Linked DNA regions of Halorhodospira halochloris. The protein of the gene in region 1 interacts with the protein of each later gene in a pairwise test. Links are inferred from orthologs where the notes say so. Each region holds a gene or a part of one and is shown in the gene's direction. Other genes may lie near its edges. The genes, in order: nth and aceE.

The links.
Region 2: the proteins of nth (region 1) and aceE interact in binary tests that used the Escherichia coli proteins (3 or more experiments, as listed by UniProt). The link is inferred for Halorhodospira halochloris from one-to-one orthologs.

What each region holds. Positions count from the first base shown.
Region 1 is NZ_AP017372.2:464,755-473,129, reverse strand. Bases 1,974-4,972 are described here. They hold nth (endonuclease III), read left to right. Parts: upstream 1,974-3,159; coding sequence 3,160-3,786; downstream 3,787-4,972. Other genes in these bases: HH1059_RS02265 (argininosuccinate synthase), read right to left, coding at 3,966-4,972; HH1059_RS02275 (electron transport complex subunit E), read left to right, coding at 2,516-3,160; HH1059_RS02280 (RnfABCDGE type electron transport complex subunit G), read left to right, coding at 1,974-2,519. In the rest of the region: electron transport complex subunit RsxC, read left to right, coding at 1-935; HH1059_RS02285 (RnfABCDGE type electron transport complex subunit D), read left to right, coding at 939-1,904; more of HH1059_RS02280, read left to right, coding at 1,908-1,973; more of HH1059_RS02265, read right to left, coding at 4,973-5,177; HH1059_RS13900 (hypothetical protein), read right to left, coding at 5,254-5,382; pyrC (dihydroorotase), read left to right, coding at 5,466-6,497; rnt (ribonuclease T), read right to left, coding at 6,726-7,553; HH1059_RS02250 (aspartate aminotransferase family protein), read left to right, coding at 7,912-8,375. UniProt on the Escherichia coli protein: DNA repair enzyme that has both DNA N-glycosylase activity and AP-lyase activity. The DNA N-glycosylase activity releases various damaged pyrimidines from DNA by cleaving the N-glycosidic bond, leaving an AP (apurinic/apyrimidinic) site.
Region 2 is NZ_AP017372.2:2,681,232-2,689,794, reverse strand. What follows is about bases 3,125-6,311. They hold aceE (pyruvate dehydrogenase (acetyl-transferring), homodimeric type), read left to right. Parts: upstream 3,125-3,432; coding sequence 3,433-6,111; downstream 6,112-6,311. Other genes in these bases: aceF (dihydrolipoyllysine-residue acetyltransferase), read left to right, coding at 6,114-6,311; fba (class II fructose-bisphosphate aldolase), read left to right, coding at 3,125-3,345. Also shown: HH1059_RS12330 (phosphoglycerate kinase), read left to right, coding at 1-702; pyk (pyruvate kinase), read left to right, coding at 794-2,260; more of fba, read left to right, coding at 2,281-3,124; more of aceF, read left to right, coding at 6,312-7,505; lpdA (dihydrolipoyl dehydrogenase), read left to right, coding at 7,723-8,563. UniProt on the Escherichia coli protein: Component of the pyruvate dehydrogenase (PDH) complex, that catalyzes the overall conversion of pyruvate to acetyl-CoA and CO(2).

The sequences.
Region 1 (8,375 bases):
ACCACGCCGCACAGATCGTAACCGGTGCCCGCCTTGCCGCCCGGGCCTGTGGCGCCAGTCGCATCCTCATAGCAGTCAAGGCCGGATCGCGCTATGCAGCAGCCGCGGCACGCCAGGCCATTGCCGCCGAGGGCGGCGGTATCCAGGTGGTCACCGTCGATGCCCACTACCCGGCCGGCAACGAGCGCAATATAGTCTATCCAGCCACCGGACGCATCGTTCCCGCCGGCGCCCGGCCGACAACGGTCGGCGTCGTAATCCAGAACGTCTCGACCCTGTACGCCGCCTACCGGGCAGTCGTCCACGGCGAACCGTCACTCGACCGGCTAGTAACGGTAAGCGGCGGATCCGCCGCTCATCCTGGCAACTACTGGATCAGGGTCGGCACCCCGCTGCGCGATGTCCTCGCCGTGGCCGGAGAGCCGCAGGGGCGGATCATGGTCGGCGGCGGCATCATGGGCATCCCCATAACCAACCGCGAGGTGCCCATAACGCATGGTATGAGCGGCATAATCCTCGAGTCACCGGCAGAGTCGCCCCTGCCTGAGCAGCCATGTATTCGCTGCTCCAAGTGCACCAAGGTCTGCCCAGAAGGTCTCCGGCCGCACGAGATGGTCAGCGCTATCCGCGCCGGGGTGAATGTCGGCGAACCGGCCGAATCAATAGAACTCGACCCGCTCCGCTGCACCGGCTGCGCCAGCTGTGACCTGGTCTGTCCGAGCTCGATACCGCTTGCCGGAGCCCTCGGCCATGCCCGGGATATGACCCGCGCCCGCATGGCCGAGCGCGAGGCTGCAGAGCGTGCCAAGCGCCGCAACGAAGCGAAAAAAGCTCGCGAGGAACGCCAAAAACGGGAGAAGGAGCAGGCTCGCCAACGTAAGCGCCAAGCTGTGGCTAGCCAGAATAAGAGCTCTAACGAGACAACGGAGAGTTAAGCATTGGCAACACAGACAACGCCCAGGATCATGGGAGAGGTCCTGTTGGCTTCGATACCAGCAGCCGCGGTAATGGTGTGGCTGTTCGGGGTCGGCATCCTGCTCAACACCGGTGCGGCTCTGCTAGCTGCGCTACTCGCCGAGGTCCTGGGCGCTCACGCCCGTGGCCAATCACCTCGCGTAGCAGTTAGCGATGGCAGTGTCTGGGTTACCGCCCTGCTCATCGGCATCACCCTACCCCCCGTGCTGCCCTGGTGGATACCGGCCCTGGCCGGGGCCCTCGCCATCCTGCTCGGTAAACAGGTCTACGGCGGGCTCGGCCAGAACGTCTTCAACCCCGCCATGGTGGGTTACGTCGCCGTGGTCCTCGCCTTCCCCCAGGCCACCGGCCTGTGGCCCGCCCCGGACCCGGGCCTCACCGCCGCCATCCCCAGCGGCGAGGCCCTGAGCTACTTTCTCACCGGCACCCTCGCCCCGCTGGCCGATGCCATGACCCACGCCACGCCGCTAGATAAGCTGGCTACCGACGGCTTGGCGGCCCTGATGGACGATGATGAGCGCATGGCCGGGTTGGTAGCTACCGGCGCCTGGACCTGGAAGGGCCTGGCACTGATTCTCGGCGGGGCATTTCTGATCGCCCGCGGCACTATCGATTGGCGGCTGCCCGCGGGCGTCATTGTCGGCACGGCATTGACCGCAGCAATCTTCCAATTCACCGGCGGCGCCCCGGTCAGCTTCCATCTTCTCTCCGGGGCAACCTTGTTAGTGGCGATCTTCATCGCCAGTGACCCGGTGACCGCCCCGGCGGATGCCGCCGCGCGCTGGGCCTATGCGATCGGCATCGGCATAATCGCCATAATAATCCGCGAGTTCGGCGGGCACCCTGATGGCTTCGCATTCGCCATACTGATGCTCAACGCCGCCGCCCCACTACTCGATTACATATTTCGCCGCATGGGGGAGAGATAAGCCATGGCCTGGACTGCCTCACTTCGCGCCGGAGGTGTACTCGCCGCCTTTGTCGGTGTCGGCCTAGCCCTGGTGGCCGGGGTCTATGAACTAACCGCGGAGAGGATCAGTGCCGCCGAGAGGCAAGTGGTCCTCGACCGCCTAGAAGCAGTCCTGCCAGAGGAACACGATAACGAACCCGACGCCGACGCCTACACCATACCCTCACCGATCCCCGGCGGCGAACAGGCGCGCGTTTACCCTGCCTACAGCGAAGGAGAGTTCATAGCCGCAGCGGTCGAAGCACAGACCCCTGAGGGCTATGCCGGACCGATCAGCCTGCTGATCGGCATCGACCCGCAAGGCCAGATCATCGCAGTGCGCACCGTCTACCACCGCGAGACCCCCGGCCTTGGCGACGCCATAGAGGCGTCCCGCAGCGACTGGATAGAGACCTTTAGCGGCCGCTCACTCGCCGACCCACCCCAAGAGGACTGGCAACTGAGAGGCGATGGCGGCGAGTTCGACGGCATTACCAGTGCGACCATAACGGCGCGGGCAGTTGTCGACGCAGTGCGTAAGGTTCTTATCGACTTCCAAGAGCAGCCCGAGCGATATCAAGGTGATCAACAATGAGCGCAAACCCACCGCCGAGCAGCAAAGCCATCTGGTATGAGGGGCTGTGGAAAAATAATGCCGCGCTTGTCCAGCTCCTCGGCCTCTGCCCCCTGCTCGCCGTTACCACTACGGCGATGGCTGGACTTGGCCTGGGGATCGCTACCCTGCTGGTGGTGACCGCCTCGAGCATAGTGGTCTCGCTGATCCGCAACTGGGTACCGCAGGACGTCCGTATCCCGGTGTTTATCCTCATCATCGCCTCATTCGTGACCATCGTCGAACTGCTGGTAGCGGCTTGGCTACACGATCTTTACCGCACCTTGGGCCTGTTTCTCCCCCTGATCGTCACCAACTGCGCTATACTCGCCCGCGCCGAGGCCTTCGCCTCGCGCCAACCGGTCGCCCCCGCCGCCCTCGATGGCCTGGCGACCGGCGCCGGCTTCGCCGCCGTGCTGGTAGTGCTCGGCGCGATGCGCGAGTTGCTCGGCCGGGGGACCCTACTCGACGGTGCCGATCAATTATTCGGCGATATTGCTGCCAACTGGACGATTGAACTGGTCGATGGCGATCTCTTCCTGCTCGCCATCCTCCCCCCCGGGGCCTTTATCGGCCTAGCCGTACTCCTGGCGTTGAAAAACCGCATCGAAGATCGCTCATAGTGGATCAAACCAACCGCTACGAAATATTTCGCCGCCTGCGCGAGGCCCTGCCCGAGCCGACCACCGAGCTGCATTACAGCAGCCCTTTTGAGCTGCTTATCGCGGTGATCCTCTCGGCCCAAAGTACCGATCGCAGCGTCAATGCCGCGACGGCAAAGCTCTTCGCTGTTGCCAATACCGCGGCGCAGATGCTGGAGTTAGGCGAGACGGGGGTGAAGGGCTATATCGAGAATATCGGCTTGTACAACAACAAGGCCCGCAACATCATCGCCGCCTGCCAGATACTGCTCGACAAACACGGCGGTGAGCTGCCGCGCACCCGCGCCGAATTAGAGGAGCTACCAGGGGTCGGGCGCAAGACCGCCAACGTCATCCTCAACACCGCCTTCGGCGAGCCAACTATAGCCGTCGACACCCACGTCTTTCGCCTCGCCAATCGCAGCGGCTTGGCCCCCGGAAGCACTGTCCGCGAGGTCGAAGAGGGCCTGACGGCGACAACGCCGGAAGAGTTTCTGCGCCATGCTCACCATTGGCTAATCCTCCACGGCCGCTACACCTGCACGGCTCGGCGGCCGCGGTGTAGGGAGTGCATTATTGCCGATCTGTGTGAGAATGGCGCGGATTGAGAAGATAAATTAATCATACTTCCCTATGGGATCTTCCAGACACTCCCCGCTGAGCCTGGTGGCCTCGGTGGGGAGGTCTTGGCGCCAAGGATGGCGCCATGAAGCCTCCAGGGATGGATTCACGGCGTCCTCCCCACCGAGGCACCAGGCTCAGCGGGGAGTTGCTGGAGATCCCTCTATCAACCACCCCGCTTCGCGCCGAGGCGCAACCTCAGGGCGTTGAGGCGGATAAACCCGGCCGCATCCTTCTGATCGTAGGCCCCGGCATCATCCTCGAAGGTTGCGACTGAGGCATCGAACAGGCTGCGCGGTGACTGACGACCCACCACCTCGACATTGCCCTTGTAGAGCTTAAGCCGCACCACACCCTCAACATCCTGCTGAGTCTTATCGATAAGCGCCTGCAGGGCCTCGCGCTCCGGGGCGAACCAGTAGCCGTTATAAATCAGCTCGGCATAGCGCGGCATGATCTCATCTTTAAGATGGGCCGCATCCCGATCGAGGGTAATCGACTCGATCGCCCGATGGGCGCGCAGCAGAATGCTCCCGCCCGGGGTCTCGTAGCAGCCGCGCGATTTCATACCGACGTAACGGTTCTCGACGATATCGATGCGCCCGATGCCGTGCCGGCAACCGAGCTCATTGAGCCGGGATAGCAGCTGCGCCGGGCTGAGACGTTCACCGTCAACGGCCACCGGGTCACCGCCAGCGAACTCTATATCGATCAGCTGCGGCTGATCCGGGGCCTGCTCCGGGCTGTTGCTCCAGCGCCACATCTGCTCCTCAGCGGGCGTCCAAGTATCCTCCAGCACCCCGCCTTCGTAGGAGATATGCAGCAGGTTGGCATCCATTGAGTAGGGTGAACCACCATCCTCGGTCTTACCCTCAATATCTATACCGTGGCGCTCGGCGTACTCGAGCAGCCGTTCGCGAGAGTTGAGGTCCCACTCACGCCAGGGGGCGATGACCTTGATGCCGGGCTCCAGGCCGTAATAGCCGAGCTCAAAGCGGACCTGATCATTGCCCTTACCGGTGGCCCCGTGAGCGACGGCGTCGGCACCGGTCTCGCGGGCGATCTCGATCTGCCGCTTGGCAATCAACGGCCGGGCGATGGAGGTGCCGAGCAGGTACTCGCCTTCGTAGATAGCGTTAGCCCGGAACATGGGGAAGACAAAGTCGCGGGCAAACTCCTCGCGCAGATCATCGACATAGATCTCCTTGATGCCGAACGCCTCGGCCTTGCGCCGTGCCGGCTCCAGTTCCTCGCCTTGACCAAGATCGGCGGTAAAGGTAACCACTTCACAGCCGTAGGTCTCCTCTAACCACTTGAGGATAACCGAGGTATCGAGACCGCCAGAGTAGGCAAGGACGACTTTTTTTACTTCTGCCATGGGGGTTTGACTCCGCTTTGGTAATCCATTTACTTACTGAAATAGCTATACTGTTTAGTTTATCAGCCATCAAGCACTAAAAGTACTCTTGCACTATGAGCAGACATGCGGGCACCTCTAGACTACCCTGAGCCAATTGGACTGCCCCGGTGTGGAGGTCTTGGCGCCATGGATGGCGCCATGAAGCCTCCAGGGATGGATTCACGGCGTCCTCCACACCGGGGTAGCCAATTGGCTCAGGGGTAGTTTAGAGGCGCCCAAAAAGCCACAAGGACTCAAGACAGGAAAATGCAACAACTGACCATACCTCGCCCCGACGACTGGCACCTCCACCTGCGCGATGGCGCCACCCTGCGCGCGGTCGTAGCGCACAGCGCCCAACACTTCGCCCGGGCGATCGTCATGCCCAACCTCAACCCACCGGTAACCACCCTCGAGCAGGCCAGCGCTTACCGCGATCGTATCCTCGCCGCCCTGCCGGCCGGATCCCGCTTCGAGCCACTGATGACCCTCTATCTTACCGATCAGACCAGTGCCGAGCAGATCGAACAGGCTGCTGCCAGCGGCATTATCGCCGCCGTCAAGCTCTACCCGGCCGGCGCCACCACCAACTCCGCCGCCGGGGTTACCGATCTGCGTAACTGCACCGGTGTACTAAACACGATGAGCGAGATCGGGCTACCGCTGCTGATCCACGGTGAGCAGACCAGTGCCGCTATCGATATCTTTGCTCGCGAGCAGGCCTTCATCGAACAGGTATTCATGCCGTTACGAGAACGCCACCCGGATCTGAAGATCGTCCTCGAGCACGTCACCAGCGCCGCCGGGGCTAAACTAGTCTGCGGCAGCGACACTAACCTAGCCGCCACCTTCACCCCGCAGCACCTGCTCTACAATCGCAACGACCTACTCGTCGGTGGCCTCAAGCCACACTTTTACTGCATGCCAATCCTCAAGCGTGAGGACGATCGCCAGGCGCTATTGGAGGCCGCCACCTCGGGCCATCCGCGGCTCTTCTTAGGCACCGACTCCGCCCCCCACCCTCGCTCGGCCAAAGAGTCGGCCTGTGGCTGTGCCGGGTGTTTCTCGGCACCGATCGCCCTCGGCTTGTACGCCGAGGCCTTTGCGCAGGCGGGCAAACTGGAAAACCTTGAGGCCTTTGCCAGTCGCAACGGCCCGGCCTTTTACGGGCTACCGGTCAACAGCGAGACGATTACCTTGCAGAAATGCTCTAGCCCTGTCCCTGAGACCTACCCAGGTGGTGATGAGCAGATTGTGCCGCTGCGGGCCGGGGAGAGTGTGGCTTGGAGCATAGCTTAAGCCGATCGCACTTAATCTTTGCGACGGCAGTCAATTCCTAAGGTGATCCTCTCACGACTGCTAAAAACCGCGCCTGAGCCGATTGTTGCCCCCGGTGTGGAGGACGCCGTTAATCCATCCCTGGAGGCTTCATGGCGCCATCCTTGGCGCCAAGACCTCCACACCGGGGCCAACAATCGTCTCAGGCGCGGTTTCAGCAGTCTTTTGAGGCCCCACAAGGCCCAGGGGCTATTTCTTATTCTTACCGCTTTTATTCTTACCACCCGATCTATGCCGCGGCACAAAACTCGACGGCCGCCCCACCGCCTCGTCCCACCGATTGACAATGGCACAGAAGAGTTCGGCGGTCTTCTCGGCATCATAGATGGCTGAATGCGCCTCGCGCTTATCCCACTCTAGGCCGGCCGCGCGAGTCGCCTTGGCCAGCACCGTCTGGGCGAAGGCGAGACCACCAAGGGTGGCGGTGTCAAAGCTGGAGAAGGGGTGGAAGGGATTGCGCTTAAAATCGGTGCGCTCCACCGCGGCGTTGAGAAAGGCAAGATCGAAGAAGGAGTTGTGGCCAACCAACACGGCCCGATTACAGCCAGTATTACGCAGTTCTTGGCGCACCGGGTTAAAAATCTTGCGCAGTGCCTCCAATTCCGATAGGGCCATACGCAACGGGTGGTCGGGCACAATACCGTTTAGCTCCAGGGCTTTCGGGTCGATCCGCGAGCCCTCAAACGGCTCAACATGGCAGGTGTGCGTCTCGGCTGGATAGAGCTGCGCACTATCCTGATCATAGCGCAAGATCACCGCAGCGATCTGTAGCAGGGCGTCGGTCTCCGCTTGCAAGCCGCCGGTCTCGACATCTACGACCACCGGCAAAAAGCCGCGAAAGCGGGTACGGATCAGCGGCCCGTCTTGCTCTGCTCCCTTTGCATCCTTTTCACCATTGGCACCTGAGCTCGGCGCGGCTGTTTCAGCCTGGTGCGCCTTGCCATTGTGTACATTCTGATCATTCGGGGGAGTCTCATCCGCCTGCTGATCTTGCTGTTGGATCTGAGTGTCGGCCATCTGTTCTGTAATCAAGAGAATGAATCTGTAAACACGGGAGTAAGCGGAAGAGATACGACTCCTCCCCCGGGGACACCTCTAAAGGGTGCCTCTAAAAACTTCGCCAGCGCCACCATCCGCCCCGGTGTGGAGCTCTTGGCGCCAGGGATGGCGCCATGAAGCCTCCAGGGATTGATTCACGGCGTCCTCCACACCGGGGCGGATGGTGGCGCCGGCGAAGTTTTAGAGGTTACCTAAACGGTGCAGGCATACTACGCAGCCGATACTGGCCCTGCAAGGTTAGCAAAAAACTTGCACAGCCAAAACAAGACCGGTAGCTTATCCATCTTCTGAGAATTACCCCTTGGCGCAAGCGAGGATAATGCAAGCCCTTATCCCCACATACAAACGTCTACCCGTCGCCTTTACCCATGGCGATGGCAGTTGGCTATATGACGATCACGGCCGGGCCTACCTTGATGGCATAGCCGGGATAGCGGTCTGTGTCCTCGGCCACAGCCATCCGGGGGTGGCTGCTGCAATAGCCGAACAGGCGCGCACCCTGGTGCACACCTCCAACCTCTATCGCATACCGCTCCAGGAGCGCCTTGCCGAACGGCTCTGCCAGCTCAGCGGGCTGGATGCGGCATTCTTTTGCAATTCCGGCGCCGAGGCCAATGAGGCGGCCATCAAGCTAGCCCGCAGCCACGCTCAGCAGCGCGGCATCACTGAGCCACAGATAGTAGTAACCGAGGGGGCCTTCCACGGCCGCACCCTCGGGGCCTTGGCGGCCACCGGCAACCCCCAAGCGCAACAGGGCTTTGCCCCGCTGCCCGAGGGATT
Region 2 (8,563 bases), 2.2 Mb from region 1 along the record:
GCGTGTGCCGGGCCGCTGCTTACGGCCGAGCTGGAGGCCCTCGATAAGGCATTGGATAACCCCAATCGGCCGATGGTGGCTATTGTTGGTGGCTCCAAGGTCTCGGGCAAGGTCCAGGTTTTAGAAGCTCTTACCGAGAAGGTCGATCAGCTGATTGTGGGTGGCGGTATTGCCAACACCTTCATTGCCGCCGCCGGCTACAGTGTTGGCAAGTCGCTCTACGAGAAGGACTATGTCGACACGGCTAAACGGCTTATGGATGAGGCACTGGCAAAGGGCGGCGAGATTCCGGTGCCAGAGGATGTTATCACTGCCAAAGAGTTTTCAGCCGAAGCTGCGGCAGAAGTCAGGGCGGTGGATGCCGTTCCCGATGATGAGATGATCCTCGACGTCGGGCCACAAACCCAGTCACGTTACGACGGTATGCTGCGCAATGCCGGGACCATTGTTTGGAACGGACCGGTTGGGGTCTTCGAAATGGAGCAATTCGCTGGCGGTACGCGTGCCCTCGCTGCCGCGATCGGTGCGAGTAACGGCTTTTCGATAGCTGGTGGTGGTGACACCTTGGCGGCTGTCGAACAGTTCGGAGTAACTGAAAATATCTCGTATATCTCTACCGGTGGTGGTGCCTTCCTCGAGTTGCTGGAAGGGCGTGAGCTGCCTGGAGTCGCGGTGCTTGAGCAGCGGGCGCGAGAGGGCTGAACATGGCGCAACGTGCCGCTTTGAGTAGGACAACTACTAACAGAATCAAAATAAAAATTTCATGATCAGCTCCAGGGGGAGCAGATAGACTATGGCCAAGCCCCGGCGTACCAAGATACTCGCTACCCTCGGGCCGGCGACCGACCAGCCCGGGGCACTGCAGAGGCTGCTGGCCGCTGGCGTTGATGTGGTGCGCATCAACCTTTCTCATGGGGATGTAGAGGATCACCGTCGCCGCGTTAGCGAAGTTCGGGAGTGGTCTACAGCACATCAGCGCCGGGTGGGGGTACTGGTCGATCTCCAGGGGCCGAAGATTCGCATTGAGGGCTTCCGCGATGGCCCAGTACAGTTGCGCGAAGGCGATGGTTTTACCCTCGATGCACAAATGGGGGCCGAGGCAGGGAGTAAGGAGGCGGTAGGCATTGCTTATTCCGGACTGCCCGATGACGTGGTGCCCGGCGATGAGCTTTTGCTTGACGATGGCCGTCTAGTGCTAAGGGTTGATGAGGTGGCAGGCAGTGCGGTGAAGACGACCGTGGTGCATGGCGGTGAACTTTCGGCGCGCAAGGGCATCAATCGCCGTGGTGGTGGCCTTTCAGCGCCTGCGTTGACCGACAAGGATCGCCGGGATATTGCCACAGCTGCAGATCTCGGTGTGGAGTTCTTGGCGGTTTCCTTTCCGCGAAGTGCTGCTGACATTGAGGAAGCTCGGCAGCTTATGATTGACGCGGGGGGGCGCGGTGCCGGGATTGTCGCTAAGATCGAGCGGGCCGAAGCGATTACCGCTGCGGACGAGATCATTGAAGCGGCCGATGCGATTATGGTGGCCCGAGGCGATCTCGGCGTTGAGATCGGTGATGCAGCGTTGCCCGAGGTGCAGAAACGGCTCATCCAGAATGCCCGGCAGAGTAATCGGGCGGTGATAACAGCAACACAGATGATGGAGTCGATGATTGAGAATCCGATTCCGACCCGGGCCGAGGTCTTTGATGTTGCTAATGCCGTGCTTGATGGCACCGACGCCGTGATGCTCTCTGCCGAGACCGCGGCCGGCCGCTACCCGGATCGGGCGGTGGGGGCTATGGATCGTGTCTGTCGTGAGGCGGAGAAGAACCGCACGGTGACGGTATCACACCACCGTCTGGATGAGGTTTTTTGTCGGGTCGATGAAACCATCGCTATGGCAGCGATGTATGCTGCCAATCACTTTGCTATCAAGGCCCTCATCGTGATTACTGAATCGGGGTCAACCGCAGTATGGATGTCACGAATCAGCTCCGGTTTGCCAATTTATGTCCTAACCAGACATCCGCAAACCCGTGGCCGCGTCACGCTCTATCGCGGCGTCTATCCCCTAGAGATCGATCCTGAGCAAGAAGACCTGGATGCGCTTAAGAGTCGTCTGCTCGAGCGCTTGTCCAGGCAGGGATTACTGACCCAAGGCGATCATGTCGTAGTTACCCACGGTGACAGCATAGGCTCATCGGGTGGGACAAATACGCTGCGGATTATATGTGTTGATGACTATCTCAATGACACATCCATCTCGAAAAGTTAAATAATGGAGGAGTCGAGACTATGGCGATGATAACCCTGCGGCAGCTACTTGATCACGCTGCTGAGAACGGCTATGGGATGCCAGCCTTTAACGCCAATAATATGGAGCAGCTGCACGCCATTATGGAGGCGGCAAAGGAGTGTGATAGTCCGGCAATCGTGCAGGCTTCGGCCGGTGCACGCAAGTACGCCGGTGTGCCCTTCTACCGCCACTTGATGGAGGCGGCAGTGGAGAATTATCCCGAGGTGCCGTTGGTTGTTCACCTCGACCACGGCGCTAATCCGGGGATGTGCATGCGCGCCATTCAATCCGGATTTACTTCGGTGATGATGGACGGCTCGCTGCGCGAAGACGGCAAGACCCCGGCGGATTACGATTACAATGTTAACGTCACCCGGCGCACCGTCGAGATGGCCCATGCCGGTGGTGTATCGGTTGAGGGCGAAATCGGCGTGCTCGGTTCGCTTGAGACTGGTGAGGCCGGCAAAGAGGATGGCGTCGGCGCCGAAGGCAAGATGGACAAGGATAAGCTGCTGACCGATCCGGAAGAGGCGGCTCAGTTCGTCCGTGACACCCACGTCGATGCCCTAGCGATCGCCTGCGGCACGAGCCATGGTGCCTATAAGTTTACCCGCCCACCGACGGGCGACATCCTGGCGATCAGCCGGATTAAAGAGATCCACCAGCGCCTGCCGAATACCCACCTGGTTATGCACGGTTCGTCGCAAGTCCCGCAAGAGTGGCTGGAGATCATTAACCAGTACGGCGGGGAGATCCCCGAGACCTACGGTGTGCCAGTAGAAGAGGTCCAGGAGGGGATCAAGAACGGGGTGCGCAAGGTAAACATCGACACCGACTTGCGCCTGGCCTCGACTGGTGCAGTCCGCAAACACCTAGCCGAGAACAAGTCGAACTTCGACCCACGCAAGTTCCTCCAGGCCTCCACCGATGCCATGAAGGAGATCTGTAAGGCTCGTTATGAGGCCTTCGGTTCAGCCGGCATGGCCTCTAAGATCAAGCCGCTGTCAACGGCGGTGATGTTCGAGCGTTATGAATCCGGTGAGCTCGACCCCAAAGTCAGCTAACCTTTATTAGCCGCTAAAGCCCTGCGAGCTGCACTCCGTGCGGCTTGCGGGGCGGCTAATCAGCGTCTCTTAGCCAAGAGGTGATGTATGGCTGCTATACCGCAGTTGCACGACGATCCCGATCCGGAGGAGATCCAAGAGTGGCTTGAGGCCCTGGATGCTGTAATCGATAACGAAGGGCCAGAGAGGGCCCACTTCATACTCGAGAAGTTGGTAGAGAAAGGTCGCCGGCGCTGCGGCCACTTACCGTTTAAGGCCACCACAGGCTACATCAATACCATTCCCCGCCACCTTGAGGCCCGCCCACCGGAGTATCGCGATCACCACCTAGAGTGGCGCATCCGCTCGCTGGTGCGCTGGAATGCTATCGCTATGGTGGTCAATGCCAATCGTCAAAATGATGGTATCGGCGGCCATATCGCTAGCTATGCATCGGCCTGCACGCTTTACGAAATCGGCTTTAACCACTTTTGGCGGGCGCCTAATGCCGAACAAGATGGCGATATGGTCTTTATTCAAGGCCACTCTGCACCAGGTATCTATGCCCGGGCCTTCCTCGAAGGGCGATTGAGTGAAGAGCAAATCAGCAACTTCCGGCGCGACGTCGATGGTCAGGGGGTCAGTTCTTACCCGCATCCGTGGCTGATGCCGGACTTTTGGCAATTCCCCACCGTATCTATGGGGCTGGGGCCGATTCAAGCTGTGCAACAGGCCCGGTTCATGCGCTATATGCACGATCGGGGTATCCGTGACACCTCGGGGCGCAAGGTCTGGGCCTTCATGGGCGATGGCGAGATGGATGAGCCTGAATCTCTCGGCTCAATCGATACCGCCGCGCGCGAAAACTTGGATAATTTGATCTTTGTCGTTAACTGCAACCTACAGCGCCTAGATGGTCCGGTGCGCGGCAATAGTAAGATTATTCAGGAACTTGAAGGCGAGTTTCGCGGCGCTGGCTGGAACGTCATCAAGGTCATTTGGGGGTCGCGCTGGGATCCGCTGCTGGAGATGGATCACACCGGGCTGTTGCAGCAGCGCATGGAGGAGTGCGTCGACGGCGAGTATCAGGCGTTCAAGGCTCGCGGCGGCGACTATACGCGCAAGCACTTCTTTGCTAAGTATCCCGAGCTAGAGCAGATGGTCGCGGGCATGTCGGACTACGACATCTACCGCCTTAACCGCGGTGGCCACGATCCGCATAAGGTCTATGCCGCCTACCACGCCGCAGTCAATCACACCGGTCAGCCGACGGTCATCTTAGCGAAGACAGTCAAGGGTTACGGCATGGGTGAGGCTGGTGAGGGCCAGAACATTACTCACCAGCAAAAGAAGATGGGCGAGAGCGCGCTGCGTAAGTTTCGCGATCACTACGAGATTCCCATCCCAGATGAGCAGCTTAAAGAGACGCCGTTCTACAAGCCGGATGATGATGCCCCGGAGATTCGCTACCTGCACGAGCGCCGCCGAGCCCTCGGTGGTTACCTGCCGCAGCGAGTGCAGCGGGCGCCGGCGCTAGAGGTTCCGCAGCTGGATACGTTTAAGGCCCTGCTTGAGGGCAGTGGCGATCGCGAGCAGTCGACCACAATGGCCTTTGTCCGTGCCCTGACGGCACTGACGCGGGATAAGAATGTTGGTCAGAATATCGTACCGATAGTCCCGGATGAGGCGCGCACCTTCGGTATGGAGGGGCTATTTCGTCAGCTTGGCATCTACTCCTCGGTCGGGCAGCTCTACGAGCCCGAGGATGCCGATCAATTGATGTTTTATAAAGAGGATAAGAAGGGTCAGATCTTGGAAGAGGGGATCGACGAAGCGGGGGCTATGTCGACCTGGATAGCCGCTGCTACGGCTTACGCTAATCACGGCGTTAATATGGTCCCATTCTATATCTTCTACTCAATGTTCGGATTCCAGCGTGTCGGGGATCTTATTTGGGCGGCGGGCGATATCCAGGCGCGCGGCTTCTTAATGGGCGGCACCGCAGGCCGGACTACGCTCAACGGCGAGGGGCTGCAGCACCAGGATGGCCATAGCCACCTTTTGGCTTCGGCTATTCCTAACTGCATCAGCTACGATCCGGCCTTTGCTTATGAGCTTGCGGTTATTCTCCAAGGCGGTATGCAGCGGATGTTTGCCGATCAGGATAATGTCTTCTTCTATATCACTATATATAACGAAAACTACCCGCAGCCGGCGTTACCGCAGGGGGTCGAGGAGGGCATCCTGCGCGGCATGTACTGCTTTAGCCACGGTGATGCTGCGTCTGATGCGCCGCGGGTTCAGCTGCTCGGTTCCGGAAGTATCATGCGCGAAGTGATGGCAGCGGCGCAGCTGCTTGAAGACGACTGGGGGGTGCAGGCCGACATTTGGAGTTGTCCATCATTTACTGAGCTGGCTCGAGACGGCATGAGCTGTCAGCGTCAGCAGCGCTTGCACGGCGCTAGCAAAGCTGCACGCCCCTATATCGAGCAGTGCTTGGCCGATTATACGGGACCTGCTGTCGCCGCGACCGATTATGTCCGCGCCTACGCCGAGCAGGTTAGGCCGTATATTGATCGGCCCTACTGGGTGCTGGGGACCGATGGTTTCGGGCGTTCGGATACTCGCGAGAGTCTGCGCCGCTTCTTTGAGGTTGATCGCTACCAGATCACGACGACGGCATTGTGGGCGCTGGCTGAGCAGGGTGAGATTGATGCGGCTAAGGTAGGACAGGCCGTGAAAGAGTATGGACTTGCCACTGATGCCGCTAATCCGTGGGAGGTGTGACCGTGGCAGTTGAACAAGTCAAGGTCCCTGATATCGGCGATTTTGCAGATGTAGAAATCATCGAGGTGTTGGTTGCTCCGGGGGATGTGGTTGCCCCGGAGCAATCGCTGATCACACTGGAATCGGATAAGGCGAGCATGGAAGTGCCGTCGAGCGCCGGTGGCGTAGTCCAAGAGCTCCACGTCGGGGTGGGGGACCGCGTCTCGGAGGGCAGCGTCATTCTTACCCTGGATACTGCGGCTGCTGCCGAGTCTCAGGATTCAGCCACCGTTGATAGTGGCCAGGCCGCTACCGGGGCCAGTGAGCAGGCGGCGGCGACACCTAGTGCCGCGGAGGAGAGCGCTTCGGCAGGTGCTGCCGCTACCCCTCAAGCGGAGGTTGCAGCGTCACCAGAATCGAGCGCTGCTGCTCCGGCTTCTGAGGCTGCGGGCGCGAGTGACGCACGCATCGATCGCGAGCGGCATCGTGCCGCCCACGCTAGCCCAGCGGTACGCCGCTACGCCCGCGAGCTGGGGGTCGATCTTGGCCTGGTCAGCGGGAGCGGGCGCTACGGTAGGATTCGCAAAGACGATGTCCAGGCCTTTGTTAAGCAGACAATGCAGCAAGCGGCAGCAACTAGTGCAGCACCAGGGCCAGCTGCAGAAGGCACCGCAAGTGGGGCAATTCCGCCGCTACCAGAGATAGATTTTAGCCAGTTTGGCGAGGTCGAGAGGGTACCATTGACCCGGATTCAGCGCCTCTCGGGCCCCCATTTGCACCGCAGCTGGCTCAATGTTCCCCACGTCACTCAGTTCGATGAGGCGGATATCACCGAGTTGGAATCGTTTCGTAAATCTATGCAGCCAGAAGCGGAAAACCGCGGGGTCAAGCTCACCCCGCTGGCGTTTCTGGTTAAGGCGGTGAGCGCTGCCCTGCACGAGATGCCACGGTTTAACTCCAGTTTGGCTGCGGACGGCCAGGAGCTAATCGTCAAGAAGTACTGCAACATCGGTGTTGCTGTCGATACACCGGATGGCTTAGTAGTGCCGGTACTGCGTGGAGTTGATGGTAAGGGGGTAATGGAGATTGCTGCTGAATTAGGTGAGATCTCGCAAAAGGCCCGCCAGGGCAAGCTCTCTTCCGCCGATATGCAAGGTGGCTGTTTCACTATTTCCAGCCTCGGTGGCATTGGCGGGACTGCCTTTACACCCATCGTTAATGCCCCCGAGGTGGCGATTCTAGGCGCATCGCGTTCAGCTACTAAGCCGGTTTGGAACGGCAAAGAATTCGAGCCCCGATTAATGTTGCCGTTGTCACTCTCTTACGATCATCGAGTGATCGACGGGGCGATGGCGGCGCGCTTTACTAACTTTTTGGCGAAGGTTTTGGGAGATCTGCGCCGGTTGGTGCTTTAGGGCGCCTCTAAGCGTTGTGGGTTTTAGCGGTTTCCTATAGAGCGCCGCTAAAAACTCCCTCGGAAAGCCCAGTCGGCTGCCCCAGGGTGGAGGACGCCTGAATCCATCCCTGGAGGTTTCATGGCGCCATCCTTGGCGCCAAGACCTCCACCTTGGGCAACCAATTGGGCCCCTGGGGGGATTAGGGGTTCCTTATAGGATTAAAGGATAGGCAGTGATGGCAGAGCAACAGCTTAAAGTACCGGATATTGGCGATTTCGAGGATGTGGAAATAATCGAGGTGTTAGTCGCTCCGGGAGATCGCATCGAGCACGAACAGCCACTGATTACCTTAGAGTCGGACAAGGCAAGCATGGAGGTGCCGGCTAGTGCTGCAGGAGTTGTGAAGGAGCTCCAAGTAGGTGTTGGTGACCGTGTCTCACAAGGCAGTGTAATCTTAACCTTGGAGGCAGAAGCAGCGACCGATACCGACATCGACACTGGTGCCGATGCTGGTGCTAAGCCAGTTACTAGCGATCAGGGGGCGGAGAGCGCCTCAGGACAAGCCAGCAGTAGCGTGGCGAGTGGCCAGGAGCCGGCGCCGGCGGCAGGTGAGACGCCGGCGAACCCTGATTGCGATCTGTTAGTCCTCGGTGCGGGGCCGGGTGGCTACTCTGCCGCTTTCCGCGCCGCTGACTTGGGGCTGAAAGTCATCTTGGTTGATCAGTACCCAGTCCTCGGCGGAGTCTGTTTGAATGTCGGCTGTATACCGTCGAAGGCCCTGCTCCATGCTGTCAAGGTCAAGGACGAGGCCGAACAGATGGGGGAGCACGGAATCAGCTTCGGCAAGCCGAAGGTAAATCTAGATCAACTCAACGCATGGAAACGCAGTGTCGTTAAGCAACTTACCGATGGCTTGGCCGGGTTGGCTAAGCAACGTAAGGTTGAGGTGGTCACCGGTCGGGGGAGATTGCTCGATTCGCACAGCCTCCACGTTGAGGGACAAGGGGAGACGCGAACTCTAAGTTTCCGCCAGTGCATCTTGGCTACAGGCTCAAGCCCGGTGGTGCCGCCCGGGA